Regions from separate parts of the Psychrobacillus mangrovi genome, predicted to be linked through region 4. Evidence: riboswitches for the same ligand, from Rfam matches in the RefSeq annotation. Region 4 holds a riboswitch; each other region holds the start of a gene.
The links. A riboswitch is a leader RNA that binds a small molecule or an ion and turns the genes downstream of it on or off. The one in region 4 is predicted to bind S-adenosylmethionine.

Region 1: it holds a riboswitch for S-adenosylmethionine, as region 4 does, so the genes downstream of both, WAX74_RS09980 (LLM class flavin-dependent oxidoreductase) here and metK (methionine adenosyltransferase) in region 4, are expected to answer to the same signal.
Region 2: it holds a riboswitch for S-adenosylmethionine, as region 4 does, so the genes downstream of both, WAX74_RS17800 (bifunctional homocysteine S-methyltransferase/methylenetetrahydrofolate reductase) here and metK (methionine adenosyltransferase) in region 4, are expected to answer to the same signal.
Region 3: it holds a riboswitch for S-adenosylmethionine, as region 4 does, so the genes downstream of both, mtnK (S-methyl-5-thioribose kinase) here and metK (methionine adenosyltransferase) in region 4, are expected to answer to the same signal.

What each region holds. Positions count from the first base shown of each region.
Region 1 covers NZ_JBAWSY010000006.1:2,302-10,146, forward strand. Annotated here, with positions in the region: gene WAX74_RS09960 (ABC transporter permease) at 1-817, opposite strand, end outside; gene WAX74_RS09965 (ABC transporter permease) at 849-1,781, opposite strand; gene WAX74_RS09970 (ABC transporter substrate-binding protein) at 1,803-3,455, opposite strand; gene WAX74_RS09975 (hypothetical protein) at 3,550-3,897, opposite strand; gene WAX74_RS09980 (LLM class flavin-dependent oxidoreductase) at 3,951-5,285, opposite strand; SAM riboswitch class I at 5,372-5,483, opposite strand; gene WAX74_RS09985 (DUF1292 domain-containing protein) at 5,811-6,086, opposite strand; gene WAX74_RS09990 (sulfonate ABC transporter substrate-binding protein) at 6,482-7,531, shown strand; gene ssuC (aliphatic sulfonate ABC transporter permease SsuC) at 7,549-7,845, shown strand, end outside.
Region 2 covers NZ_JBAWSY010000020.1:39,080-46,924, forward strand. Annotated here, with positions in the region: gene metH (methionine synthase) at 1-690, opposite strand, end outside; gene WAX74_RS17800 (bifunctional homocysteine S-methyltransferase/methylenetetrahydrofolate reductase) at 671-2,530, opposite strand; SAM riboswitch class I at 2,605-2,709, opposite strand; gene WAX74_RS17805 (nuclease-related domain-containing protein) at 2,907-3,860, opposite strand; gene WAX74_RS17810 (protoporphyrinogen oxidase) at 3,989-5,374, opposite strand; gene fabZ (3-hydroxyacyl-ACP dehydratase FabZ) at 5,560-5,985, shown strand; gene WAX74_RS17820 (class I SAM-dependent methyltransferase) at 6,010-6,747, shown strand; gene WAX74_RS17825 (DNA-binding protein) at 6,758-7,042, opposite strand; gene kynB (arylformamidase) at 7,452-7,845, opposite strand, start outside.
Region 3 covers NZ_JBAWSY010000017.1:22,540-30,384, forward strand. Annotated here, with positions in the region: gene WAX74_RS16635 (1,2-dihydroxy-3-keto-5-methylthiopentene dioxygenase) at 1-183, opposite strand, end outside; gene WAX74_RS16640 (methylthioribulose 1-phosphate dehydratase) at 205-816, opposite strand; gene WAX74_RS16645 (2-hydroxy-3-keto-5-methylthiopentenyl-1-phosphate phosphatase) at 813-1,478, opposite strand; gene mtnW (2,3-diketo-5-methylthiopentyl-1-phosphate enolase) at 1,484-2,698, opposite strand; SAM riboswitch class I at 2,830-2,934, opposite strand; SAM riboswitch class I at 3,101-3,255, shown strand; gene mtnK (S-methyl-5-thioribose kinase) at 3,330-4,517, shown strand; gene mtnA (S-methyl-5-thioribose-1-phosphate isomerase) at 4,514-5,548, shown strand; gene WAX74_RS16665 (sugar ABC transporter substrate-binding protein) at 5,567-6,646, shown strand; gene WAX74_RS16670 (sugar ABC transporter ATP-binding protein) at 6,826-7,845, shown strand, end outside.
Region 4 covers NZ_JBAWSY010000003.1:14,274-22,118, reverse strand. Annotated here, with positions in the region: gene WAX74_RS06080 (NAD-dependent malic enzyme) at 1-59, opposite strand, end outside; gene WAX74_RS06075 (alpha/beta hydrolase) at 484-1,275, opposite strand; gene WAX74_RS06070 (gamma carbonic anhydrase) at 1,389-1,901, shown strand; gene metK (methionine adenosyltransferase) at 2,899-4,095, opposite strand; SAM riboswitch class I at 4,297-4,410, opposite strand; gene pckA (phosphoenolpyruvate carboxykinase (ATP)) at 4,607-6,193, shown strand; gene WAX74_RS06055 (hypothetical protein) at 6,253-6,702, opposite strand; gene WAX74_RS06050 (alpha/beta hydrolase family protein) at 6,706-7,494, opposite strand; gene WAX74_RS06045 (NUDIX domain-containing protein) at 7,463-7,845, opposite strand, start outside.

The DNA.
Region 1 (7,845 bases), on a different contig from region 4:
ATGCAGTAATTGCAAGTCCAGGGAATGTAGCAATCCACCAGGCAACTGTTAAATAGTTTCTTCCTTGAGAAAGCAATGCACCCCAATCAGGTATTTCCTTGATCACACCTAAGCCTAGAAAACTTAACCCCGCACCTGTTAAAATAGCTGTCCCAAGACCGATTGTTGACATAACTAGCAGTGGAGACAAAGCATTTGGTACGATATGCCACCAAAGAATTTTTCCACTTGAAGTGCCAATAGAACGAGATGCAGCAACGTATGGACGTTTTTTAATACTCATCATCTGTCCACGCATCAACCGTGCATAGCCCGGAATTGAGGCAATCGCAATGGCAAAAACAATATTTTGTAAACTTGGACCTAGAGCTGCTGCAATAGCTAGTGCAAGCAGAATTCCTGGAATCGTCATTAATATCTCAATAATTCGCATAAAGATTGTATCAATAATTCCACCCAGATAACCGGAGATAGCCCCGATGCCACCACCAAGTATTAATCCGATTAACACTGCAGAAACCCCTATAATTAAAGAATCTTTACTACCATAGACAACAAGACTAAACACATCTCTCCCGTAATGATCCGTACCGAACAAGTGAGAAAGGCTAGGTGTTGCTAATATTTTCTCTGTATTCATGGCTGTTGGTTCATAAGGTGCAATCCAAGATGGAAGTAAGGCACATACAACGATAAACAATAAAATTAGACTTGCTATGAAAACGAAAAGGTTTGATATAGATAATTTTACTTTTAACTTAGATAGATTCCATTTTGGAAATTGTACGACTGCTTTTGTATTTGCCAAGTCTTTCATTTTACAATTCCCCCTTTATTAATTTCACGAATCAATGTGCTCTTCGGATACGTGGGTCAACTAACGAATAAGATAAATCTACTAATACATTTACAGTTACGTATACGATTGCACTAAAAAGAATTACACCTTGTATAACAGGCATATCCTTGACCATTATCGCATCTCCAATTACTCTACCAATTCCTTGTCTAGAAAAAACTGTTTCGATTACAACAGTTCCTGCTAACAATTCACCAATATGTAATCCCATAACGGTAATCGCCGGAATAAGTGCATTTCGTAATGCATGACGGAACATCACAATTCTTTCAGATATCCCTTTAGCACGGAGCGTTAAAATGAATTGTTCATCCATCACTTCCACCATGCTATTTCGAACCATTCTAATAATAAAACCTGCCCCTACCAAACCTAGCGCAAGTGAAGGCATTATAAGTGTCTTCCATCCTTCCGACCCCATAATTGGCAACCAGTTGAGTTGAACACCGAAAAGAAGGATAAGTAGAATCCCAGACCAGAACGTTGGCATAGAAATTCCAAACAAAGCTATTATACGAATAATTACATCCACCCATTTATTGTGATAAATAGCTGAAATAACACCAAATGTTACGCCAATAACAACAGAAAGTACCATACTTGTAAGTGTTAAGAGGAGTGTTGCTGGCAAATGGACGATTATCTTTTGTAGTACTGGCTCACTTGTAATCCGAGATTGACCAAAATCCCCTTGAAGTAAGTTCTTAAAATAATCTGCAAACTGAACATAAAATGGCTGATCCAGTCCTAATTCCTTGCGAAGATTTTCTATCGCCTCAGGTGTTGCTGTATTAGGATCCAGCATAGATAGAACCGGATCCCCTGGCAGCATATAAATTATGCAGAAAACAAGGACTAAGGAGCCGAAAATGGATAGTAATGCATTTATAAGTTTTTGTAATGTCTTGCTGACTAAAACCATAAACAAGCTCCTTTCTACTTTTTACTGTTTGATAAATGCATCATTAAATAATGGATAACCTAAAGCATCAAACTTAATTCCATCCACTTTTTTAGATGCTGCTACTGTATAAGGAAAAACATATATTGGAATAACATACGCTTGATCAATAATAATTTTCTGTACCTCTTTATATATTTCTTCCCGCTTCGCAGGATCAGATTCTACCGTTCCCTTTTCTAACAACTCATCCAGTTCTAAATTAGATGTTCCACCCAAGCCTTTACGAGTAATATTTTCAGGAGGTGTATGATATAAGCTACGTAGGGCATTTGGATCTGAATTCACTTGACTATTGCCGTACAAATCATAATCGGCGTTTTGATAGATTACCGTTAAATAATCTTGAGTTATATTAACCTCTACATCTACTCCTATTTTTTTCAATTGTTGTTGTATTATAGCGGCAATATCATTTCGTTTTTCGCGATTCGGAGAGACATCTACATAATTGAGCGTCAACTTTTTCCCTTCTTTTTCTCGGACACCATCTGCTCCGATTGTATATCCTGCTCCATCTAGTAATTTATTTGCTGCATCGACATCATATTTCCAACTATTTTCAAGCTTTTCATCATACCCTAAAATCCCTGGTGTTATAGGTGACCAAGCTCTTTCATACGTATCAAAGTACAAGGTTTTCAGAATTGCGTCGACATCAACCGCTTGTAAAACAGCTCTGCGGACATCTACATTATTCCAAGGTTCTTCCCTTTGGTTAAAAAAGAGTGTATACGGTAAACCAAGTGTATTAACCTTTAGTATTTGAGTATTTGGATCATTTTCTAGCGATACAATATTTTGTGGTGGAATGGTTTCTGCCGCAAGCACCTGCCCGCTTTGTACACTACCTACACGAGTCGCTTCCTCTGGAATAATTTTAAATGTAACTTTATCCAGATAGGCTTGCTCTTTGTTCTCTACACTTGTAGGTCCCCAATTATATTCACTGTTTTTTTCCACCTGGATATCTGCATTTTCTGTCCAACTGACAAATTTAAATGGTCCTGTTCCAATCGGATTTTTCCCAAACTGATCTCCGTATTTTTCAGCTGCTGTAGGTGATACAATTCCTAACATCGCTTGACTTAGATTTCCTAAGAAAGAGGAAGAAGGGGTAGATAGATTAAGTTTTACTGTAAATTCATCAACAACCTCTGAAGATTCGTATGGATCAAGTAATGCTGTTGAATTCCCTGCTTTCGTTTCTGGATTAAGTATTCGGTCAAAATTGTATTTAACCGCTTCTGCATTAAAAGGGGTTCCATCATGGAACTTCACATCATCACGCAACTTAAACGTATAACTTTTACCATCCTCCGATACGGCCCATTCTTTTGCCAGCCATGGTTGGATATTGTTATCCGCATCTTGGACAACAAGACTATCAAAAATTGTTCTAAATACACGAACGGACACAGCTAACCCACTTCGATGTGGATCTAGCGTATCTGGGGACGTTGCAAGTGCATAAGACAGCTCGCCACCTGAAACAGGATTAGATGAAGTATTATCCGTCGCCGAAGTTTGTGCACCTTGATTGGTCCCTGATGATTGACTGCAACCAGATACTACTAGTATTAATGCTGTAAATAATGTAAAAAAGATTGATTTTGACCTTTTAAAACCCATCATTATTATTACCTCCACACTTTTAAAATTAATGATTTTTAATCATATATGTTTAGTAAGTTTAAATTTATAAAAAAATAGAATCTCTATGAAATCCTTATATCTCTGGTTGACCTGCAGAGTTTAGAAAAAATCCCTCTAATTCTTTTGTTAATCCTCCAGGACCAAACTTAACCATGTTATGTTGATTTTGATTTAGCTTACTTTCATTGATAAAGCTTAAAAAAGACAATAAAAACGTTCTACGTTTATAGATATTTACTAACCCACGTTCATAAAACCATTGATCAATTGTGTTGTATATGCCGCGGTTTATACTGTAAGTTTCATTGCAAAAAGTATAAAAGAGCAAATCCGGTAGATTTAAAATTTTGTTTATATCATGAGATTGAAGACTTGGTAGGGTATTCGAATTATATGTGCTGTTATATTCTTTTACCTTCACTTGGAGTCCCCCTTTACGCATTTAAAATATTAGGATTATAAATATGGAAACTTCTATTTATTAACTACTTCCTTCGCATAACGGTTTATCGGATAAGGGATACCTAAGTTTCCTCGCAATGTATCAGACTCGTATTCTTTACGGAAAATTCCTCGCTCTTGAAGAATTGGCACAACTAGGTCAACAAAATCATCAAAACTACTTGGTAAATCATATCCAACAATAAAACCATCTGCACCTTGACCTTCAAACCATTCTTGTACACGATTTGCAACTTGTTCCGGTGTCCCAATGAACGGCGTACGTGGAGTAGCAGAACTTAGTGCCACTTGACGAAGTGTTAGATTTTGCTCTTTTGCCGTTTGTTTAATACGATCCGTTTCACTTTTAAAACTGTTTGAACCTAAATCTCCAACGTCCGGGAATGCTTCATCCAATGGATATTGAGAGAAATCATGATGCTCGAAAAATCTTCCTAAAAAGGCAAGTGCCTGTTCTATAGAAACTAAATTTGCAATTTCCAAGTATTTTTGTTCCGCTTCCTCTACCGTTTTTCCTATGATTGGACTTATTCCCGGCATAATTACAACTTCATCTGGATTGCGTCCGAATGCTATTGCTCGATTTTTTACGTCTTTATAAAACTTCTGTGCATCTTGCAAATTACCATGACCAGTAAAAATCGCATCCGCTTCCTTTGCTGCAAAGTTCTTACCATCTTCGGAGGAACCTGCTTGGAAAATGATTGGACGCCCTTGTTTTGAGCGACCGATATTAAGTGGACCAGCAACAGAGAAATATTCTCCTTTATAATTCAACTCATGTAACTTTTCTGAGTCAAAGAACACACCTGATTCTTTATCTCGAATGAACGCATCATCTTCCCATGAATCCCAAAGACCTTTTGCAACTTCCAAATATTCAGCAGCAATTTTGTAACGCGTTGGATGATTCGGATGCTCTTCTACCGTTTTACTATAATTTAGTGCCGTTTTTTCTAAAGGGGAAGTGACAATGTTCCACCCAGCCCGACCTCCACTAATATGGTCTAGTGATCCAAGCTGACGAGACACATTAAACGGCTCGCTATACGATGTGGATACAGTTCCGACAAGTCCGATATTCGAAGTCACGGAAGCAAGCGCAGATAGAATGGTCAAAGGTTCAAAACGATTTAAGAAGTGGGGAATTGATTTTTCATTGATATATAACCCATCCGCTACGAAAGCAAGATCAAACTTGCCTTCTTCTGCTTTTTGAGCACGATTTTTATAAAAATCTAGACTTACACTTGCATCCGTTTGTATTTCAGGATGTCTCCAACCAGAAATATTTCCACCAACTCCATGAATGATTACTCCTAGCTTCAACTTCTTTTGCTCTGTCATTATTTTTCCTCCTTTTATTGTTAGAGATAATTTGAACAAACAAAATGGTCCTTCAAATAAGAAGGACCATGCATAAAAAAGTCTCCTTCTTATCTACCAAGTTTTATACTTGCTGGAATTAGCACCGTGTTATTAACTATGTAATAACTGGTTGCTGAGGCTTCATAGGACCAGTTCCTCGACCTCTCTTGATAAGAATTTAAAATATGAAATTGTCTTTTTAATAAATACCTTTTCTACTCTATTACTCTAAATAAATTATTCGCATCGTTATAGTAGGGATTAGGTAAAAAAATAAAATACTTTCGTATTATATTTTCTTTCCAACTCTTCAAATTAGCCTAACTTTTAACAATAATTATTAATATGTATCCTATCACTTTTCATGACAAATTTGCAATACTTTGAATGATAGAATATTTTTTTCAATTGATAGTAAAATACTATGAATCATTAACTCATTTTTACCTTATCCTCTTCAACAAAAGAAAAAGGAAGAGCTATTTTGGCTCTTCCTTTTGATTATTATTGATTGCTTGCTTCAGCAAATGCAGCAGAAACCTTTTCGAATTCCTCGTCAACCTCTATAAAAGACAATTCTCCTTCGTCTTCTAATCGGAAAAAGAAAACATCTATGTCATCTTCCGTTTCTGCTTGAATATCTTCTACAAAACCGACTGCAGCATATTCAACTTCATCCACCGTCAACAGACCAAGCACTTCCATATCTTGCTCTTGATCGTTTTCATCTAGCACCGTAAAGATATTACCAATTTCAATTTTCCCCTGATTTTCTTCCATTCTAAAAAACCTCCTCAAACTATTTTTGCAAAATTACTCTTTCTGCTTTCAATTAATTATCCGTTAAAAACGAATTATTAGCAAAAAAGAAAATCTCTCTAGTTTTTGTCTTTGGATTAAGTTCTTTTTATCCATTCATTCCTCTAAAAAAATAAAAAGGGCATTATAATATGTAGGCGGAACAATTGCACAGTTGAACTATCCAATATCTCTGTCTTCAAACAAGGATGATTGGTTCATCATTATTCCTCCCACATAGAATTACTTATACATAGTATTTCAACCGCTCTTGTTTTCATCCTTTCTACTTATTACTTTTTATGCAAAACAAATTTAATAGATTCAAGACAGGCCTAAAAATTCTTTTTTTTATTGCATAGGTTGTAATTGAGCCGATGAATTTGCCTAATCACTTTAAATTTGGCTATACGATGAGGGGAAGTGTACCAATATTGAAATCAAGGGGAATATGTAAGCCTTTTGCTTTGTTTACTAGTCTACTACTGATTGTTGCAATGTTCCTATCAGCCTGTTCTAGCAATAACGAGGCTGAGTCAAAAACAACTACCAAACAATCAGTTAGAATAGGATATCAGAAAAATGGTCCATTAATTATTTTAAAAAATTTAGGGACATTGGAAGAACGATTAAAGTCTCTCGATTACTCGGTCGAATGGTTTGAATTTCAAGCTGGGCCGGCTTTACTCGAAGCTTTAAACGCTGGGAGCATTGATTTTGGTAGAACAGGTGATTCACCTCCTATATTTGCACAGTCCTCAGGGGCTACTCTGAAATATATCGCAGTAGGAAACCCAAAATTTAAGGGCTCAGGAATTCTAGTTAAGAACGATTCCCCAATTAAGACACTTGTGGATCTTAAAGGAAAAACTATTGGCTTCGCTAAAGGCTCAAGCTCTCACTATTTACTTGTGAAAGCATTGGAAAAAGCTGATCTTCTCTATGAAGATATAACACCAGCGTACTTATCACCTGGAGATGCACGAGTTGCATTCGAACAAGGAAATATTGACGCTTGGGTAGTATGGGATCCGTTTACAGCAGATACAGAAATGGCAACCGATGCCCGTCTTTTAGTGAACGGAGAAGGACTAACATCTGATCGAGATTACTTTCTTGCTTCTTCTGATTTCGCGAAACACAGTGACATCTCAAAAATCATCATAGAGGAAATCCAACATTCAAGTGAATGGGCAAATGAACATCCAGAGGAATTAACCACTATGCTTTCTAGTATTCTCGGTATCGATGAGTCCTCGATGAGGTTGGCTGTTGAAAGACGAGTATACGGTGTACAAGAAATTACGGCAGAAATCATAAAAGAACAGCAAGAAATTGCAGATACGTTCTATGAATTAAAAATTATCCCAAATAAAATAAATGTTGAGGATAGTGTTTATTCATTTGAAAAGGATGAAGGAAATTGAAGCATTCTTTTTCTTCTATCCTTTCTAAAACACTCCCTTGGATTGTACCTTTCTCACTACTTCTTCTATGGCAAATTTCTATAAAAACAGGCATACTCTCAACTAAAATTCTGCCAGCCCCTACTGATGTTTATTTTGCAGCTATAGAGCTAATGAAAACTGGTGAGTTGTTTCATCACGTTTGGGTAAGCCTTTGGCGAGCATTAATCGGTTTCTTTATTGGTGGTAGCATTGGTTTTATACTTGGTCTACTAAATGGATTGTTTCGTACAACTGAAATGCTTACGGATACATCTGTTCAGATGTTAAGGAAC
Region 2 (7,845 bases), on a different contig from region 4:
CCCAGTTGCACAGTTAAGCCCCACAGAGAGTGGTTTAATATGTTCAATCGAAATATAAAACGCTTCAATACTTTGACCCGCAAGCGTCGTTCCCATAGGCTCGATTGTTCCAGAAATCATTATAGGAAGGTCCTTACCCGTTTCTGTAAATGCTTGCTTTATTCCAATGGTTGCAGCCTTTACGTTTAGCATATCCTGACTTGTTTCCAACAGGATAACATCGGAGCCACCTTCGACCAATGCCTTTGCTTGTATGTAAAAGTCATTTGTTAACTCATCGAAGGTTATTCCACCTGTAACAGACAATGTCTTTGTTGTCGGTCCAATTGCACCAGCCACAAATCTCGGCCAGTCGGGAGTAGATAATTCAATTGCAACCTTCTTCGCAAGCTGTACTGCACGTATATTAATTTCATGCGCTTGGTCACCAAGATCATATTCATTCAATACGACAGGTGTGCCACCAAATGTATTCGTGCAGATGATATCTGCTCCGGCTTCTAGATATTCCCGATGAATTTGTTCAATAACAGTTGGTTTGACAACGTTTAAATACTCGTTACACCCCTCGTATTCTTCCCCACCAAAATCTTCTGGAGTGAGATTCGCATTTTGGATCATCGTCCCCATTGCGCCATCAATAATAAGAATTCTTTTTTGAAGTTCCTGTTCAATTAGATGCTTTGACATAGCTGTTTTCTCTCGCTTTCTTTGCGTCAATCTCTTTAATATGGCGAATTAATTCTAGTGACATATCTACTCGGAAAAACGGGGTAATAATGTAAATACCATTAAATAATTCCGCAGCAGTGTCAATAAGCTCTTTAGCAATTTGTATACCTTCCGCAGTAGAGCGCTCTTTATCTTCTCCACAAGCACGCATACGTTCTAGTACTTCGTCTGATAATTTAATACCTGGCACTTCATTGTGCAGGAATTCGGAATTACGACTATTTGTCAGTGGCATAATCCCAAGGAAAATTGGGGTTGATAAATGTTTTGTCGCTTCATATATTTCTTCAATTTTTTCTTTCGAATAAACAGGTTGGGTAATGAAATAATCAGCTCCACACTCGATTTTCTTCTCTAATCGTTTTACTGCGCGATCGAGTACCCGAACATTTGGATTAAAGGCAGCTGCCACAGAGAAATTGGCTTTTTTTCGAAGCGATTTTCCTGAGAATGAAATACCTTCATTTAGCTGTTTAATTAATTGTAGTAACTCTAAGCTTGATACATCATAAACACTTGTTGCACCTGGAAAATCTCCAATTTTAGTTGGATCTCCGGTAACAGCCAATATATCATGAATTCCAAGTGCATCGAGACCCATTAAATGTGATTGCAAGCCAATTAAATTCCGGTCACGACAAGTAATATGAGCCAGTGGACGAATATTGTTTTGTAATTTTAACATCGAGCCCATCGCCATATTGCTAATACGAGGAGAAGCAAGTGAGTTATCTGCCATCGTCACTGCATCAATTCCAGCTGCATTGAGCTGTTCTGCGCCTTCCATAAAAGTGGTTGTATCTAAATGGCGTGGCGTATCCAGTTCCACGATGATTGTTCTTTCGGTTTTTGCTTTTTCATGAAGCGGCTGATTAATAGTTGGTTCTGCTTCTTGAATGATTATCGGCTTTCTAGGTGTTACGATTTTATCTGTAATTGGAGGTAGGGTTCCAATTCTTTTTTTCACGGCTTCAATATGTTTTGGTGTTGTACCACAGCAACCGCCTATTAATCGAACTCCTGCTTCACGGAGGTATAGAGCAGCTTTTCCAAAATAATCTGCCTCAGATTCGTAAACTATACGACCATCCTCCACATCGAGTAAACTCGCATTAGGATAAGCCGAAAGAAATGCTTTTTCAGGTAAAGTAACACCTTCGAACGCTTGAATCGTATGATGAGGACCAAGTCGGCAATTGACACCTACAATATTTGCCCCTAATGCTTCAAGATGATGTAATGCGTCATTTAGCGATATACCGTTTTGCAAGATGCCTGGATCATGCATCGATACTTGCGCAATAATCGGTGTATCCGTCAACTTTCGTAGATGCGTAATCGTTGCTGAAAGCTCCTCAAAATCATAGTAAGTTTCTAATAATAATCCATCCGGATTTCCTGATAGTAGTTGGGTGGCTTGTTGATTGACCGTCGCAATAATTTCATCAATGGTCGCATCACTCTTTCGAATACCGCGAATTCCACCAATCGTACCAAGTACGAATTGTCCAGCTGGCGCAGCTACTCTTTTTGCGATTTGAATCGCCGCTTCATTGATTTCTTTCATTTGATTCTCTAGTCCGTATCGTGCCAATTTGATCGCGTTCGCACCATACGTATTCGTCTGAATAATATCCGCACCTGCAACTATATAGTCCTGGTGAATCTTCTCAATGATCTCTGGCTTCTGGATATTTAGTTCCTCATTACAATAATCGATTCCATATGAATAAAGCAGTGTCCCCATCGCTCCATCAGCAGTCAACACATTCGTTTGAAGCTTCTCTAATAAACCCATTCGCAATCATCCTCTCTCAAATAAAAAAAGCCTTCCATGAAAAGAAGGCTTTACGAGTATGTAAAATTCGTCCCTTCTCATCTATCAGACACTTAAGCATCTGCTGGAATTAGCACCTGACCAAACGGCTGGTTGCTGAAGCTTCAAAGGGCCAGTCCCTCAGCTTCTCTTGATAAGAATTCAGTATTCAATTTTTAAGTTAGACTTATCGTACCTTTATTCAACTAAAGCGTCAAGACGTAGATTGAATTTTCTACATATTTAGAGTGTTTTTATTATCCGATTTTTGGTGATTATTATCCGATTTTCTTGAGTTATTATCCGATAATCCCGACTTATTATCCGATTATCACACTTTATCATCCGATTCATCAATTTATGACCAATTCCACTTATAAATTGTGTTGCGTTTAGATGAGCCCTCTCTCGTTAGCCCCATAGAATTTAATATGCGGGATGCGGCCTGAAAAGAATCCAATCTGAGAAAATATCTACATTGCCGATTATTAATACTATCCCCAATTAGCATAAACCACTCACGAATCGCCTTCTCATGCGCCAAGCGATCTACGTGGCCACACCGAAAACAGTTCCAACCGTTTTTCTTTTTAACCATCCCATGCGTCTCACACTTTTCACAAAAGACCCCTGTCAGCAATTCATGTGGATTAATGCCCCAGCGACCGCACATTGGAAATGGCAAGTATGTTTGATGACTGGCAATTATTTTCTCAGCCACCTCGCGTATTTCATCTACTGTTAAATACACATTTTCCCGAACCATATTCCGCAAAAATACTGGAATCGTCGAATGAAGAACCGCGGGATATTTTACCGAAGGCTCTACAACCTTCACCCTTGAATTCGTCAACACGATTACACCATACACAGGAATTTTCACTCCTTGCAATCTCAGCCAATCTTCGAGCAAATATATATTTCGTTCAATCTGAACCTCTGGACTCTCAAACACATCCACTTTTCCCTCTTCATTCTCTCGCATAAGCTGAGAAGGATTCTGCTTAAAACGTAAACTACCACCAATATTTTTACTCTCCAAAACCACAGCAAAGTACTGAGTTAGAAATACTGTATCTATTTGAAATTTCCCGTACGATTCTAAACTCACATCATGTAGCACCACATACTCAAATGGAAATGAATACTTCTGAAACACCCAATCCATTCGTACCTCTCCATATACGCCTGCCTTTGCCATTTGCATTTTCGAATGAATCAACTCCTTCATCTCGTGTGTATCTGGCAACCTTCTATTCAATATCTGTAGACCAATAATGCTATGTTCATGCGAACGCGTTTTGACTATCATTTTAACACCCCCAATCGCATCGTATCACATATACAAAACATGTAAATTTCACTAAAACAGCAACAATTTCATTCCTACAATTAAAAGAGGACCAAAATCGAATTTTGGTCCAAAAGTTACTTCTTAAATTAAATTCTAGCTGCAATCATTTCCGCCGTTTCCTTACCATTTTTAATACATGCACCAATTCCAACTCCATAATAGGAGCATCCAGCAAGCAATACATTCGGAAGCATAGATTCTAATTTCTGATTCAATGACTTTATCGCTTCGCCATGCTCTAAATGATAATTTGGCATTTGTTCATTCCATTTAGTTACCTCTACTACTTTAGGTTTGCCGTTAAGCTTCAGGCTCTTATCAATATCTTGTAAAGCTACTTCCACCAACTCTTCCTCACTCATATGCTTCATACTCTCGAACGCTTGATTGGTGCTTTTGTAAAACATTCGAACGAGCAAGTTTCCACTCGAAGATGTATGCTTCCATTTCCGGCTCGTCCATGTGCATGCATTACATTTCACGTCACTATTTTCCGAAACAATAAAACCAGTACCATCAGCAGGTAACTGCTCATCGAGAATATCAAAACCAAGATAAATACTAATTAATGATGAATTCTTCAATTTATTAAAATCCACATCTAAGTCTTTATCTTGCAGTATGTTCTGCGTCACATTATGCGGAGTCGTTAGTACTACAAAATCAGCTTCAATAGTTTCTCCATTTGCCAATAAAACATCATAACCCGCTTCTGTTTTCATAACTTTCTCTGTATGTACTCCCTTTATAATAGTACATTCGCTCAATTCTTCCTCCAAGCGATTGATTAATGCAGAAAGACCCCCTTTAAAGGAGATGAATTTTTTATTTGCCGCTGCTTCGAACTTTTCTTTATGAGCTCCTAACCCTTTAATGATGCTGCCGTACTCGTTTTTATAGTCAATCAAATAAGGTAGTGTGGAAGCTATAGTGAGATCCTCTAGTTTCCCCGAATAAACTCCAGACAACACGGGTGCTATTTGTTTCTCCACTAACTCTTTCCCTAAAAAATGCTCAAGAAATGTACCAACCGAACTCTCTTTCGTAAAGCTTTCATTAGGAAAATCAAAATCTTTCAATGCCTCTTCTTTACCCTCATCCGACACTAACGTACTACTCTCCAAAGACTCCTCACTTGTTGGAATTCCGAATACCGTATCAGCTGGAATTGCATGAAGCTCATTATTCGTGTAAATATACGAAATACCAGTTTCATTATAAACAAGCTTGTCTTGTAATTTTAACTCCTCAACAAAAGGCATTACCCCTTCATTTCGGGCAACGATTGAATCAGCGCCTGTTTCCATGATAAAGCTATCATTTTTTACAGAATGAATTTTACCGCCTAAATATTCATTCGCTTCCACAAGAATCAAATCCACATTTAATGCTTTTTCTATTTTAAGTCTTTGTAAATAATGCAACGTAGAAAGTCCTGTAATTCCTCCACCAACCACAACTACTCTTTTCAAAATATTCACTCCTAGTTCGAAATTACTCGTACTCCTAGTATAATCTCTTTTCAAAACAACTGGTATGACTAACCTCACTATTCTTCCACTATTCCATTAAAAGTTTACCTTTTCGTCAAAATTAATATAAATAGTACTAACTACTAATATCAGGTGATAAAATAGTTTTGAATGGAGGTTTTATTATGTTAGAAACAGCAAAAGTAATGAATATTATTAGACATCGCTATCCTTTTCTTTTAGTTGATACAATATTGGAGGTGGAAGAAGGAAGAAAAGCAATAGGTATTAAAAATATCACTGCAAATGAAGAATTTTTCAATGGCCACTTTCCAAATTATCCAGTAATGCCAGGAGTGTTAATAGTAGAGGCTTTAGCACAAGTAAGTGCAATAGTCATGCTAACGAAAGAAGGAAATGAAGGAAGATTAGGGCTTTTAGCAGGCATTGATAATTGCCGCTTTAAAAAGCAAGTAAAAACTGGAGACCAGCTTAGATTGGAAGTAGAAATTACTCGATTAAAAGGTCCCATTGGCAAGGGAAAAGGAATTGCTACAGTCGATGGTGAATTAGTATGTGAAACAGAGTTAATCTTTGCATTCGGTAATTAAGTAGTTGTAAAAGGGGAAATTTATTTGAACGAATATTACGGAGAGCTTTGCACACAAATTTACGAGAGTGATAAGTCTTATGCTGACGGGAAAGAACTCGAATTTTATCTTTCATTTGTGAAGGATAAAAACATGAAAGTATTAGAACCAATGTGTGGTAATGGTAGAATGCTACTTCCTTTTCTGCAAAAAGGGATCGATATAGAAGGATTTGATATCTCAGAAGAAATGCTGAAAGTTTGTAAGGAAAAAGGTAGAAAGTTAAATCTGAATCCTCCAGTATCTCTTGGAAAAATAGAGGTATTTGAAAGTCCTAACAAATATGATTTAATCATCATTCCTTTTGGTTCGTTTTCCCTTCTGCCTGATTATTTAGTAGCCGATAGTCTTGCAAATATGAAATCTATTTTAAAAGAAGACGGCAGATTACTTTTAACGATCATGACAAAAAGTGGTGAAATAAAAGGAATACCTGAATGGAAGGAAACGAATCGCAAAAAATTTAACAATGGAGTTATAGTTGAATATAAGAAATCACATTATGATCAGGAAAATAAGTTATTAATTAATAAGTTGAAATACCAATTAGTAAAAGATGCACAGATAGAAAAAACAGAGCTAATGGATTTCCCAATTCGTCTTTACAAACCTGGGGAATTTGAAGATATTCTTATGTCGAACGGATTTAATCAAATTGTTCTTCACGAAGTAAAGGACGGCTATGGATTAGGAAGCCCTTTTCATGTATATGAGTGTGTTTAAAAAACACACTCTAGCTTTTATAAATATCGTTTGATGACAGCCAATCTAATAATTGATGATACGGATAATAGGTAGTACCGTTTAACTCTACTTTTGGTGCATCGGGATATTTTCTAAGTAATTCCTGTATTTCTTCCTTACTCAATCCAAGGTACACTGGTAAATCTTTTTCCCTAATGAGAGTGGGGTATCCAGAAGAACTTCCTTTCGGGTTGTTAAAGTTCTTTAATCCATCGCCTATAAAATAACCCATCGCCGCAAGGCCAATACCTAGCCAGAAAAAACTTATATCCATTCTTTATTACCTCCTTCAAAAATCTATAAATGTCATACGAAGGGATAAGAGTTAAGTTTCATTAATATATTAATATTAGTAGAGAATGAGAGGGGGAAGACAATTATTGGATGGTTAAAATTCGTGATAAAACAATTCCTAAGTGAGCCAATGTGGTTCAAGTTATTGATCTCTGTCACATTGCTAAGTACCATTATTTTTAGTAGTTCATTCTTTTCGTATAATGTTTATTATGAAAGCTTATCAAAGTTAGCTGCTGCTATCTTTTTTGGAGCTTACGGTTTTAAATTGAGAAGAAGTAAATTCAATTCTTTTATTCTATTCATTTTAGCAATTATATGTATATTTCTAGCGATATTCGCAATTTTGTAAAATCGAAAAGGATAGAGTATTTCTATCCTTCTCTTCATTAAACCTGTCTTAGCACTGCACGCAATGGACTGCCATCTGCCCCAACAATCTTAAGAGGTAAGGCAATCAATTCATAATCCCCTGGGATGACCTCTTGTAAAAATAAATTTTCTAAAATATGAACACCGTGTCGATAAAGTGCATGGTGCGCTGGTAATTCTTTATCGTCCAATGCATCTACTGAAGGACGGTCAACGCCAATTAAGAAAATTCCTTTCTCCTGCAAAAATGCGGCAATATCCTCTTTTAATACCGAAATCTTAGTTGGGAATTGCTCCACATTAACATGTTGGATGGTTTTTAAAAGTAAGCGTTCCGCCCCTTCTAGCTCAAATGATCGCAATTCATCTCGACCAATTGATTCCAATCCAGAGACATCAATTACTTTAGCT
Region 3 (7,845 bases), on a different contig from region 4:
TTTAAATGCATTTAAAATTTCATCTTTTTCTGCATCGCTAAGATCATACTTTTCACGAAGCTGCGCTGGTAACTTTTCAATATCCCAATGCTCGTATATTACTTCTTGTTGCTCTAAAAATGCAGCAACCTCGTTTTGTGCTTCAATTGTTTCGTTTGTTCCTTGAATTTTAATGATAGCCATCTAAATCTTCCTCTCTTATTTTTATTTAATTTGACGTAATGTCAATTGATACTGAAATAAGAATTCACAAGCTTCAAGTAACTTCTTTGCTTCGAAACCATCCCTACCCCAAACTGTAATACCATGATTTCGGATAAGAACAGCTCCTTTATCACCATCTAAATATGTCTGAAACTCTTCAGCGAGGCGTGGAATATGAGCGTGATTTGGAATGATTGGAATAGAAAGAATCGCATCTTCCTCCCACAAATCAAAAGCTTTAATAAGTTCTAGCCCTTGAAAATTGATTTTTCCCTGATTTCCGTATAATTCGGAGATTACGTTATTTGCAACAGTATGAACATGGAGACTACAGCCGGCAGAAGTTTTAGAATAAATAGCACAGTGCAATAATGTTTCTGCTGATGGCTTTAAAATGGTTTCTTCTATCGGCTCTCCATTTATATTTACGTGTAAAAAGTCTTCTTTTGTTCGTTTATTCTTATCTTTTCCGCTTGCTGTTACTAAAAACTCTGTTGGATTGTCATTCACCTTAATTGCTAAATTTCCGCTAGTGCCCATAAACCAATCTCTTCTAGCAAGTTCGTCTTTTATATCTGCTAACTCTTCCCATCTACCACGGAGTGTTATCATGTTTGAACACCTAACCTTGTTTCAATAATATTCATTACATCTCGAAAATTTTCAAAAGGTTCATATGGAATACTCAATTCCTTGCACTTTTCAATAAGAAAATCCCGTGCTATTACAATGTCTGCTAATTTTGCCGCTTCTAAGTCTGTAATGGAATCACCAATCACAACACTTAACGAATCTTTTTCTTGAAGTTTTCGAATAATGGATGGTTTACAGCATCCGCATCCTTCGTTAGTACAGAATTCATCGCAGACATGTGGAAAATTGATTTGTATTCTTTCTCCTGAGAAGTCTGCTTCATTACAATAAACGCCGGAAAAAGGACCAAACTTTTCTAACATTGGATGAACAAAAAAATCAATTCCACCACTAACAATATAAAGAGGGATATCATGCTTTCTCGTATAAGAAACAAAATCGGCGAATCCTTCCCTAATTTCAGCCTGATCAAGCAAGTAGCTTACAATTTGATCTTTTAAAGATACAGGTAATAAAGCAAACATTTGAGCAACACCTTCTCGGATAGATTGCTTTTGCTCTAAAATATTCTCTTTGATCGGCAAGTATTCTGGTGGAGCAAATTTTTTCATAATAGAGATAATGTTGTCTTGGTTAGTAATTGTACCATCAAAATCGCAATAGATTACTAGCTTACTCATAATGCTTACCCCCATAATTCCAATGCAGCATTTAGTTCTGGATATTGTTTTGCTGCTTCAGCTAACGGAATTCCATCCAGAACTGCTGATACGGCCTGCCTAAAGGCAAGACCACCTCCCGTTGCGCCAGCAGGATGACCATGCACTCCACCACCTGCATTTATAATACTGTCTATGCCATAATCCTCGATTAACAAAGGGACTAATCCAGGATGAATTCCAGCTGAAGGAACTGGAAAAGTTCGCTTAACAGCGCTATCTTTAGTCAATTCTTCCCCAAGTGATAGTGCAGCTGTTTTCTCAAGTGCAACACTTCCGTAAGGGGAAGGGAATAATGAAAAATCGGCTCCTGCATAACGAGTTAATTTACCAAGTAGGAGGGGTGTTGAAACTCCATAAAATGAGGAAGAAGTAAATGCTCCGCTATAGGCTGGATGGGCCATGAACGGCAACTGAATATCTTGATCTTCCACAAGTTCTTGAAGTACATCTAGACCATATGCATGAACATTAAATAATAGAGCATCTGCCCCAAGATCTTTTGCTTTTTTGGCTTTTGATTTTAAATCGGATGTCCGCCCAGATAAGTTGACCGCATAAAGTGTTCGGTGTCCCGTTTCTTCATACACTTGACGTAATACCTCTTTAGCTGTGATTATCCTTTTCTCGAAAGGAGTAAGTGGGTTTTCAAAAAGAATTTCATCGTCCTTTACAAGATCTACTCCACCTAGAGCTTGGTGACGTAGCTGTTCAGATAGGTAATCTATATCTCTTCCAATTACTCCTTTAAAAATACTCATGACAAGTGGACGATTATACACACCTAGCAGATTACGGATACTTTCAATTCCAAATCGTGGTCCAGGAAAATTACTTAAAAGGTCTGATGAGAATTCTAAGTCGAGTAATTTCACTTCACCATCTAATGACAATTTACCAAAAACTGTTGTTAAAATGGCAGGTAAATCTGCGGAGAAATTAGCACTAGGATAATCTATTTTAATTTCAGCCTTAATTTCATCATGTTTTAGCGGATGGTGAACACTTTCAAATTCAGTTATCGAAACAACATTTCCTTTATGCTTTTTTAATTGCTCTTGCTCGAGTAATGGTAAATCCGTCCAGGATCCAATAGTTAAACCTAGCGCAATTCCTTCTGCTTTTTTTTCAAAAGTTCCAGGTTTACCGTACACCTGATAGAGAGTAGTAACTCCACTCATTCATTATCACTATCCTTTATATTTCAAAATAAAAAATCTAAAATTCTACGTAGTTATTATCCATAGTGGATAATCTTTCCTCAAAATAATAAAACCTCTTCCGCATAAGAAGAGGTTAATAGTTTAACGACTTCTTATTTCTCAGTCTGTTGACTGCAAGAATTAGCACCGTGCCCATTAATGGATCGGTTGCCGGGTATCATAGGGCTCGTCCCTCCACCTGCTCTAAATAAGAAAAAGTTATTCAATTGAGTTAGTCAAATTAATAACGATTATTTCATGAGACTGAAAGATTGTCAATATAGTTATGAGAATTTTTATTGTATTAAAAAAATTATTGACAGATGTTTTTTGAATATGCTAGGATATTTTTCAAACAGTATAAAGTTTTAAGTAATAGCACTCTTATCAAGAGCAGGCAGAGGGTAATGGCCCGATGAAGCCCAGCAACCGACCGTAATACCGTTGTGAAACGGGGCGCAATTTGCGCCGAGATGAAAATCTCATAAGGCACGGTGCTAATTCCATCAGAAAGGTAACTTTCTGAAAGATAAGAGGCGAGAGATCTCTTATTCTACGCCTCTTTCTTATGAAAGAGGCTTTTTATTTTGAAACGGAAAGGTAGAGAATAATGACGATAGCTATAGAGAAACAATATGAATCATTAACAGAAGAAGGGGCAGTTTTATATGCAAAAGAACTTAACTTCTTCCCACCAGATGCAGAGTTGGAGTGTCGGGAAATAGGTGACGGTAATCTGAATTATGTATTTTATATTAAGGAATTGAGTGGTGATAAAAGTCTTATTATTAAGCAGGCATTACCATATGCAAAAGTTGTTGGAGAAAGCTGGCCACTTACGTTAAAACGTGCAGCAATTGAAGCAAATGCCTTAAAAAAACATGCGGAGTTTGCTGCGGGTCTTGTTCCAACTGTTTATGCAATTGATGAAGTTCTAGCCATTACGGTAATGGAGGATTTATCCCATTTAAAAATTGCCCGTGAAGGGTTAATTGAACTTGAATCTTATCCAAACCTTTCAAAACACATTGGTAAATATCTTGCTCAAACGCTATTTCATACATCTGACTTTGGATTACATCCATTCGAAAAAAAGAAACTAGTTTCAGAGTTTTCGAATCCAGAGTTGTGTAAAATTACAGAAGATCTAATTTTCACGGATCCGTTTTTTGACAAAGAGACAAATGATTTTGAACCATTGTTGAGAGAAGCCGTAAAAGCTATTTGGAATAATGGCACATTAAAGCTTGAGGTTGCAAAATTAAAGAATAGCTTCATGACGGAAGCAGAGGCATTGCTTCACGGAGATTTGCATACAGGTAGTATCTTCGCTAGTGAAACAGAAACTAAAGTAATAGACCCAGAGTTTGCGTTCTATGGACCTATTGGCTTTGATGTCGGTTTGTTTTTAGCAAACTTAATCGTTCAAACTGTCACAAGAGAAAATGATAAGCGGGTTGTAATTCTCAACCATATCCAACAAACATGGGAAATTTTTTCTTCAGAGTTTTCGGAATTATGGAAAACTAGTAGTCACCCCTTTAAAGATACAGAAGGATATAAAGAATATATCTTAGATAAAATTTTCAGTGATACATTAGGCTTTGCTGGTTGTGAATTAATTAGACGCACAATTGGGTTAGCTCACGTAAAAGATTTGGACAGTATTGAAGATGATAACCAACGAATTAATTTCAAAAAGCAAACTTTACAAATAGGGGAAGCACTTATACTAAAACGCTATGAAATTTGTTCGATTGATGAAGTATTTGGATTATTAGAGAGGTTTCGCAAATGAGTATTCCATTATCAATAGAGTTGAACGATAAAGAATTTCGTATATTGGATCAGCAAAAATTACCTCACGTAGTTGAGTATTTAACACTAGAAACTTTGGAAGACGTATACGATGCCATAGTCACTCTCAAGGTAAGAGGGGCTCCGGCAATTGGTATTACCGCAGCATATGGATTAGCTAAAGCAGCTGAGAGGTATGAAACAAATATCTTAGAGGAATTTCATCTCCAGCTGAACAAGGATTTCTTGTATTTAGCTAATTCTAGACCAACAGCAGTCAATTTAGTTTGGGCTTTAGAACGTTTAAGAAGTTCTGTTGAAAATGCTGTAACAGTACAAGAGGCAAAGGTACTTTTGCTTGAGGAAGCTGTAAACATTCATCAAGAAGACGAAGCATCCTGTAGAAATATTGGCGAATATGCTTTGTCCTTGCTTGAAGATCAAACAAAAGTGATGACTATTTGTAATGCAGGTTCTATTGCAACCGCAAAATATGGTACCGCATTAGCCCCATTCCATCTTGGCAGTGAGAGAGGAAAAAAGTTTGAAGTATTCGCTTGTGAAACTAGACCTGTATTTCAAGGTTCACGCCTAACAGTATGGGAGCTTCAACAATCTGGAGTGGATGTCACACTTATAACAGACGGCATGGCTGCACATACAATCGGAGCAAAAGGTATAGAAGCAATTATCGTAGGAGCAGACCGCATAGCAGAAAACGGAGATACGGCCAATAAAATCGGAACACTTAACTTGGCTTTATTAGCAAAAGCTTTTAATATCCCATTTTATGTGGCAGCTCCTTCTTCCACTTTTGATTTGACCATCAAGAGCGGAAAAGAGATTCCTATTGAAGAACGTCCAGCGGAGGAAATTACGCACATTGCAGGAAAGCAGGTAGCACCACTCGATACAAAAGTATTTAATCCTGCATTCGATGTAACACCTGGCGAATACATTACAGCGATTATTACAGAAAAAGGAATTATTTATCCGGAATACACTAAAAATATTCCTAGTTTAATAAATTAAAGAAAAGGGAGAACAAACATGAAATCAAAAACAGCATGGCTATTATCCGTATTATTAGTAATTGGAATTATATTAACGGGGTGTCAACCAAAAGGGGATGCAAAGGAAGCAACAACTACACCTGCTAATTCAGAAGCATCCGATAATCCGCTATCAGGTAAGAAAATCGCATTGGTTATGCAACAAAACCTTGGTACTTTTTCTGCACAATACATTGAAGGTGTAAAGGAGCAAGTAGAGAAATTTGGTGGTACTGTAACAGTGTTTACTTCGGAAGGTGATTTAGCAAAAATGGCTTCCAATCTAGATGCAGCAGTAAACCAAGGTGTAGATGGGATTTTAATTGATCACGGTACAAAAGAAGCGTTAAATCAAGGAGTTCAAAATGCTGTTGATAAAGGAATACCAGTCGTAGCTTTTGATGCAGGTGTGGAAGTAGAAGGCATTACAGTGTTAGAGCAAGGCGATCAAAAGATGGCTGAAATGACATTAGAAAAATTAAAAAATGATGCTAATGGTGAAGCAAATATTGTGAAAATCTGGGTTGCAGGTTTTGCACCTATGGAAAGAAGACAAGTTGCTTATGAGCAATTCTTAAATGAAAATCCAGGAATTAAAGAAATCTCTACGTTTGGTGCGGCGACACAAAATACAGCCCTAGACACACAATCGCAAATGGAAGCAGTTTTAAAGCAATATCCAAATGAAGGAGAAATCACGGCAGTATGGGCAGCTTGGGACGAATTTGCAAAAGGTGCGGTACGTGCTATTGAGCAAGCAGGTAGAACAGATATTAAAGTTTACAGCATCGATATGAGCGACGAAGATTTACAAATGATCCAAAAAGACAATAGCCCATGGGTTGCATCAGCGGCCGTGGATCCAATGGACATAGGGCGTATTCAAGTGCGTTATTTATATCAAAAAATAAATGGTGAAACTCCAGAAGAAAAAGTTGTTTTAGAATCAGTATTCGTGGATGCTGAAAAGCTTCCAAAAGAAACAGTTACGACAAATGACTTACATGAATATATCGAAGGCTGGGGAGCAAGCGAACAAGGATACACAGAAGCTTTGAAAGAGTTAGAAAACCAATAACAACTATACAAAATGTAGCTGTCCTAAAAAAGTGGGCAGCTTCTTTTTAAGAAGGCTTAACTCAACCTGCGGAGGCTCATGCGAAACGTGCGGCATTCGCACATCCGATAAAATGCTTAAAAATAATTTTTAGGAATAACAAGGCGGCAGGTTACAGAGCCTTCAGAAAGGAGATTGTCATGGCTAATCCTTTTCTTTCTATGACTTCCATACGTAAATCATTTGGAAATGTGAGGGCGCTAGAAGAGGCCGAATTTCATCTTGCAAAAGGGGAAGTACATGCTTTACTTGGTGTTAATGGAGCAGGTAAAAGCACGCTCATTAAAATATTATCCGGCGTATATGAGCAGGATGAAGGTGAAATAATTCTAGAAGGTAAGAGTGTACGGCTTCGTTCACCGAAAGCAGCAAAGGAACATGGAATCTATTGTGTTTATCAAGAGGTAGATACAGCAATCGTTTCGGAATTATCGGTCGCTGAAAATATTATGCTGGATAAAATTGCTACAAATAATAATTTGTTTTTATCAACAACAAAGCTACATACAGAAGCTAAAAAAGCACTAAAGCATTTGCAAGTTGAAAACATTGCTGTCAATCAACCAGCATTTAATCTTACTTTAGCTGAAAAACAACTAGTTTTAATAGCACGAGCTCTTGTAAGCTCGGCAAAGATTATTATTTTTGATGAACCAACAGCCCCTTTGTCACTCCACGAATCCAAAAAGCTTTTTTCAGTAATTGATCATCTGAAATCACAAGGAGTCGGATGTATATTTATCTCACATCGTCTACCAGAAGTATTCGAAATTAGTGATCGAATTACCGTCATGCGGGATGGAAAGCTTGTAAAGGTTTTTAATACGGAAGCTGCGCAACCGGATGAGATTATAGAAGCAATGCTAGGCTCATCTTTTAATTTAGAGCATGTTGCAAGAAATTATCCTATCGGCGAAAAAATTCTACAAGTTACAGAATTATCGGATGGACAAAAATTAAAGAACCTTTCATTTACCGTCTCTGAAGGAGAGATTGTGGGTATTGTAGGACTTGTCGGAGCAGGAAAAACGGAGCTCGCTAAAGCATTATTTGGCTTGGGGTCATTAGTAAAAGGCAGAGTGAACCTTTCAGGAAAAGAATTAAAAGCGAAACATCCAGGAGAAGCCATTCGAGCAGGAATGGCACTAATTCCAGAGGAA
Region 4 (7,845 bases):
TTTCCGGGTTTAGAAGGTGTCTCAACTATAAAATTTCGAATAATATGTTGGTTTTGCATGTATATTCTCCTAACTTTAGCTCTTTCAATCATAAATTATAACATAAAAAAGATTAATAAATGTAGATTCATTTATTAATGTTCTTCATAACAACTCTAATAGACACTATAATGCAAACCATACGGACGAGCGCTTTCCGCACCCTAGAAATGAGCCAACGCAGGGTGCGTCGTTCGTTTCACTCACTCCCATACCCTTACGCGGAGTCTCATTCTTCACGCTCATGCGGCGTGTAAGGCGCACATCCTGATAACACCTGCGGTTAAAGTTTCGTATTCATTACATCACAGTATGATGTATATAATCATGTTTTTGAAACTTTGTACTTATTACTAATAGATTCGTAACATAGGATAACGCCAGGATCTTTAACAAAGTCAAAATCTAATAAAATTATATAAAAATCTGACTTTATATAAATTATCAAACAATATAACCAATAGACCTTAAAACATTATTAATAAAGGCATGAGAATACTCAAATATCTCTTCCCTTTCCGGCTCCTGAAATAAGTCATGAAAACAATTTTTCCACGATTTATATTGATACTCAGTGAGGTCTTGCTTTTTAAGCCACGCTGCAGCGGATGTGGTATCAGCAATCTTATCGCGTTCAGCTGTCATTAATAATACGGGAACATTTGGTATTGATTCGGTTGATTGCAAGATACTTTTCATAAGTAATTGTAGTTCTATGTACCAAGCATTTGAAACGATTGTATGATATGTCGGGTCGTTTAAAAATTGTTGATAAATATCGTAATTTCTCGTTAATTCCTTTAGCTGTATATCATGGTTAATCTTTTGTTGTAAAGGTAACTTTGCTAGTGCATTCGTCCATTTAGAAGGTTGTTTTTTTAGATGTATCCAAGGAGAGGTTAAAATGACACCAGCATATTCTATTTGTAATTTATGCAACACTTTAATAAGTAGGGTTGCTCCAAGTCCATGCCCTAGTATAAATATAGGTAGGTTATAAGAAACTGCTACTTGTAAAGCAGAAGTTATATAATCTTTATAATGATCAAATGATTCATTATGTATTTGTTTTCCTCTTGTCTGTTCACCATGTCCTGGTAAGTCCCCCATCACAATATGACAGTTAGAACTTCTAAATTTTTCTATTAACCAAGCATATCTTCTATGATGTTCATATGCACTATGAACAATGACAACTACTGCTTTAGGTTTTTCTTCTGCTTCCCATTTCCACATGAACATCACCTCTTGTTTTTATTTATACAGAATGTGTACTTCTATATGTTTGATTATTTTTTTTCATTTGATAACATTAATTATATTCTATTTATATAAGGAGCGTGAGCATATTGATTTATCCATTTAAAGGCAAAAATCCATCAATTGATGAATCTGCATTCATCGCTGATTATGTCACAATTACAGGTGATGTGACAATCGGACAAGAGTCTACAATTTGGTTTAATACGGTAATCAGAGGTGACGTTGCTCCTACGATTATTGGACGAAGAGTGAGTATCCAAGATTTATGTTGTTTACACCAAAGCCCCAATACCCCTCTAGTTATCGAAGATGAAGTAACTATTGGACACCAAGTAACTTTACATAGCTGTACGATTCGAAAAGGTGCATTGGTTGGAATGGGCTCAATAATACTAGACGGAGCGGAAATTGGTGAAGGTGCATTTATTGGTGCTGGAAGTTTAGTTACCCAAGGTAAGAAAATCCCACCAAACACACTTGCTATGGGCAGTCCCGCACGAGTTGTTCGCGAGCTAACAGATGAAGACAAAAAAGACGTCCAACGTATCATTCGTGAATACGTTGAAAAAGGGCAATATTATAAATCCCTACAAAAATAAGCTTAATTTTTTAACTTCTTTGTGATTAGCAAAGATTTGAAAGGTGACACTCAATTATCTGCATTTGCGCTGGCCGCACGTTCGCATGAGCTAGCGCATTTCGCTGTCTCATATGGCACGTCATGCTGCTCGCAAGTGGCGAATGCAGGTGTCTTCTCTTGATAATTATAAATGACGTTCTATTAAATGTTCGACAATAAATAATATCGAAATGCAGATTCTGTATTCACTCTTTTTATTGGTACTGTATCATTGGATGTTTTAGGATGTACGCTTTATAGTCACAAGAGCGCGAAGAATGATACCCCGTAAAGGACGTAGGAGCGATGTAGGAGCTACTTATCCTGCGAAGGCTCATGCGTAGCGTGCGGCAAGCGCACATCCGTTAGTAGCTACTATATGCGTATCTAAATGTTTGGAATAGCGGATCCTGTATCATTTTATTTTTAAAATGTTCTACATCGGAATTTCTAGGATGTGCGCCTTACAAGCCGCAAGAGCGCGAAGAATGAGACCACGTAAAGGATGTGGGAGCGACGTAGGAGCGACTCATCCTGCGGAGGCTCATGCGTAGCGTGCGGCAAGCGCACATCCGAGTAACTGATCTATATCCGTGCTGTTATTTAGTTCACGGTGATAATCAAGGATTTGAAAGGTGACACTCATCTATCTGCATTCGCGCTGGCCGCACGTCCGCATGAGCCGCTGTATGCGCTAGCGCATTTCGCTGTCTCATACGGCACGTCATGCGGCTCGCAAGGCGCGAATGCAAGTGTCGCTCTTAAAATTAAGTAAAGTAGATTCTATTTATTTTTTTGACAATCATAAGTCTAGAATAGAGAATCTAGCGTTAATTTCTTTATTAAATTAATACTGTAAAAAAGGATGTTTCCAGGATGTGCGCCTTCTAATAATTCATTAAAAACTCACTATTATAAATTCAAACACAAAGAAGAGGCTTTCCTATATAAAAGGAAGCCTCTTCTTCATTTATTTCTTATAAACCAGCTTTTTGTTTTAATAAGTCTGCTTTATCTGTTCTTTCCCATGGTGCGTCAATATCAGTACGACCAAAATGTCCATAAGCAGCAGTTTGCTTGTAAATTGGACGACGAAGATCTAGCATTTTAATAATACCTGCTGGACGAAGGTCAAACAATTCACGAATATGTGAAACTAATTTTGCCTCTTCGATTTTTCCAGTACCAAAAGTATCTATTGCGATTGATACAGGCTGTGCAACACCAATTGCATAAGCAAGCTGTACTTCACAACGATCAGCAAGTCCTGCAGCAACTATGTTTTTTGCAACATAACGAGCAGCATACGCAGCCGAACGGTCAACTTTTGTTGGATCCTTACCAGAGAATGCACCGCCACCATGACGAGCATATCCACCGTAAGTATCTACAATAATTTTACGACCTGTTAAACCTGCATCACCTTGTGGACCACCAATTACGAATCGACCAGTAGGGTTAATGAAATATTTTGTATTTTCATCAATTAAATTAGCAGGAACAATTGGATTGATTACTAATTCTTTTAGATCTTTTTGAATTTGTTCTAACGTTACTTCCGGATGATGCTGAGTTGAAATAACAATTGTATCAATATGAACAGGATTGTTATTTTCATCATACTCCACAGTTACTTGTGTTTTGCCGTCTGGACGTAAATAGTTTAATGTTTCGTCTTTACGAACGTCTGCTAAACGACGAGCCAACTGATGAGCTAAACTAATTGGAAGTGGCATAAGTTCAGGTGTTTCATTACATGCATAACCAAACATTAAACCTTGGTCTCCTGCTCCAATAGCTTCAATATCAGAATCTGTCATAGATCCTTCGCGCGCTTCTAAAGCTTGATCCACCCCTTGTGCAATATCAGCCGATTGCTCATCTATAGCAGTTAAAACTGCAGATGTTTCTGAGTCAAAACCGTATTTTGCACGAGTATAACCAATTTCTTTAATAGTAGAACGAACTACTTTTGGAATATCTACATAAGTAGATGTTGTAATTTCCCCTGCAACTAATACTAATCCAGTAGTCACTGTTGTTTCACAAGCAACACGTGCGTTTGGATCTTCTGTAAGAATTGCATCTAGAATTGCATCTGAAATTTGATCACAAATTTTATCTGGATGCCCTTCTGTAACTGATTCAGATGTAAATAATCTGCGTTGTGTCATAGAATATTCCTCCTATATCCTGCGAGATTTCTCTCAAGAATTGATACGGTACTCATTCCCATGTCAAGCCATTTCAAATAGATTAAACTTGAAGCCGTTTCGGACTTGGCACACAAGGATAAAGGGCGATGTTATAAAAAAAACCTCTCACTCACGTATGTTTACATGAGGAAAGGCTATTAATATCATAAGCACCTTTCACTCTTATCAATCAAGGAATCTCACCTTGTCTCAGGTTGGGCACCTTTGCAATAGAAAAATTACAGGTTGCCGGGTTTCATAGGGCCTGACCCCTCCACCAGCTCGGGATAAGAGTATCCGTTCAATTTATCATCATACGTATTTTGTCACTTCATGTCAACATTTATTTGTTGACAATTTATTCACAAACAAAAAATAATCAGTTGATTAGTGTAGACTATTTAGTCAAATGTGTTATACTATTTCACATATGAATGATATATCCCTTTACTATTATAGGGAAAACAATAAAAAGGATGGTATATACTATATGAATTCAATCGATACTGTGAGTGAACTGAACGAATTGTTAACTGGAGAGAATGTAAACATTCAATTATCAGTACCGCAACTTGTGGAAAAAGCAACATCAAGAGGCGAGGCTGTTTTAACATCTACAGGAGCAGTGAAAGCAGAAACAGGTAAATATACAGGTCGTTCTCCACAAGATAAGTATATTGTTGATGAACCTATTTCAAGAGACAAAATCGATTGGGGTCCTGTGAACCAACCAATTTCTTCTGAAATTTTCGAATCATTATATAAAAAAGTAACAAAATACCTTGCAGAACAAGAAGAACTATTTGTATTTAAAGGATTCGCTGGTGCTGATAAAGAGTCACGTTTAGGTATTCAAGTAGTAAATGAGTATGCATGGCACAACCTTTTTGCACATCAATTATTCATTCGCCCTTCAGAAGAAGAACTTGTAAACCACAAAGCAGATTTTACTATTGTAAGTGCGCCAAACTTTAAGGCAGATCCTTCTATAGACGGAACAAATTCCGAAACATTTATTATCGTCTCAATGGAAAAACGCATTGTATTAATCGGCGGTACTGAATATGCTGGTGAAATGAAAAAATCTATATTCTCTATTATGAACTATTTACTGCCAGAAGCAAATATTTTACCTATGCACTGTTCTGCAAACGTTGGTGAAGATGGTGATGTAGCATTATTCTTTGGTCTTTCAGGAACAGGAAAAACAACACTTTCTGCTGACGCTGGACGTAAGTTGATTGGTGATGATGAACACGGTTGGTCAGACAATGGAGTATTTAACATTGAAGGTGGATGCTACGCTAAATGTATCGACCTAACTCGTGAAAATGAGCCTCAAATTTTTGACGCGATTACATTTGGAACGGTTTTAGAAAACGTTGTAGTAGATTCTGAAACACGTATCGCTAATTATGCTGATAATTCTTTAACTGAGAATACACGTGCTGCATACCCAATTCAATATATCGATAATATTGTAGATCCTTCTGTAGCGGGTCACCCAAATACAATTATTTTCTTAACTGCTGATGCTTTTGGCGTATTGCCTCCAATCAGTAAATTAACGAAAGAACAAGCAATGTACCACTTCTTAAGTGGATTCACTTCTAAACTTGCAGGAACTGAGCGTGGAATTACTTCTCCACAACCAGCATTCTCTACTTGCTTCGGTTCTCCATTCCTTCCATTGCATGCAACAGTTTATGCAGAAATGCTAGGGAAGAAAATCGATGAGCACGGTGCACAAGTATTTTTAGTTAACACCGGTTGGACTGGTGGAGAATACGGGGTTGGAAGCCGTATGAAGCTTTCATATACTCGTACAATGGTACGTGCTGCAATTGAAGGTGAACTAAATGAAGTAGAAACAGAAACTGATGCGGTATTTGGATTAGCAATTCCAACACAAGTAGAAGGTGTCCCTTCTGAAGTATTAGTACCACGTAATGCTTGGGAAGATAAAGCTGCTTATGATCAAAAAGCTAGTGAGCTAGCTCAAGCTTTCTGTGAAAACTTTAAAAAGTTCGGAACAGTATCAGAAGATATTACGCTAAAAGGCGGACCTTTAGCTTAATACTTGTTGAATTAATTAAGTAAAGAGGATGTCCCATTCATTTGGAGACATCCTCTTTTTTAGTCAGCATAGTCGTCATAATAATGTGTTATTACGGAGGGAGAAAAGATGGATACAAAGTTATTTGCCACTTCTTCGTTCACTTTATACAATATAATTTCGGAACCGTAATGACCTATTTCTAATCGTTCATCTCCATCCACATGAAAGAACATCTTGAACCATTTCAAACCACCTTTAAGATCGATTGAACTATTTCTAAAGAATAGGCGGTTTTCCTCATTTAAATTGATTGTTAACACTTTTATCAATCCTTCGTCCATAACAGAAACAGCCCTTGGACTTAACTCTTCAATGACATCCAGCTCTTCCTTCCAACAATGGATAACTACTTCATGAAACTCATTTGTATACTTGTCCCAAAGATCTATCCAAAAGCTTGTATTCATTGCAAATGAAGACTTTTCATTCGTACTGATTGTTTCTCCGGTTATAACAATATTACCCATCTATTAAACCCCTTTCTGCGTTTTCATCCATACACACGCATCTTTCACCACTTGTCGATTTACTTTACTTGGAAAGAAATGTGTGAAGTCTTCGTAATACCATTTTTCTACAACTTTATTATTCCCTATTAATGCTTCTTCTAAAACCTTTGCATGCTCAAATGAAACATTCAAATCCTTCATACCATGAATGATAAGTGTTGCTGCTCCTATATCTTGAATATGGGTAAGAGCATTACGATTGTCGTAGGCTTCTACGTTATTCGTCGGTGTACCTCCAATAACTCGTTTCATCATTCTTCTCATATCTGTTCGTTCATCATAAGTTAAAAATATATCTGAAACACCAGCCCACGTTACGATGGAAGTAATATCATTTCGCAATATTGCAATCCAAAGAGCCATAATACCGCCACGTGAAAAGGCAAATAAGTGAATACGATTAGTATGACAATATTGCTTTAATATATCTACCGCATAAACTGCATCCCATCTATCTTCACCAGCAAATTCATCTCGCCCTTCCCCTCCGCGGTTTCCACGATAATATGGCGCAAATACGATAAAACCTTCCGAGGCAATTTGTGCAATTCGGGCTGGTCTTACCATGCCAATACTTTGCATACCACCCCTGCAATATAGGATGCCATCATAAGAGCCCCTTTTTTTAGGCTCCGCTAGCATTCCTTTTACTCTGTATCCGCATGACCAATATGTTATTTCAGTTAGCATAATACGCGGATTTGGTGATGGATAACTTCTAATACTCTCGATTGTTCCATTTTCCTTCAAGCGCAATCACCTTTTCTAATATAGCTTTCATTCCAGCATCTCTCATATGAAAACTTAAATTATTATTATGTAATAAATCATCCGTGCTTAACCAAAGTGCACCGTCTGTTTCAAAGTTTGTGCTCTCAACTTCAATATGCCCGACCTCTGCAATAAACACAGCTTTACAAAATGGTTTCTCCTCATATACAAGATATTCTGCAAACCACTCAACATTTTTTATCTCAACGTTTGTCTCTTCTATTGTTTCTCTTAAAGCTGCTTCTATTACGGATTCTTTCCCTTCCACTTTCCCTCCTGGAAACTCTATACCCCTTTTTGGATGCAATGTTAATAGCCAATTATTTTGAT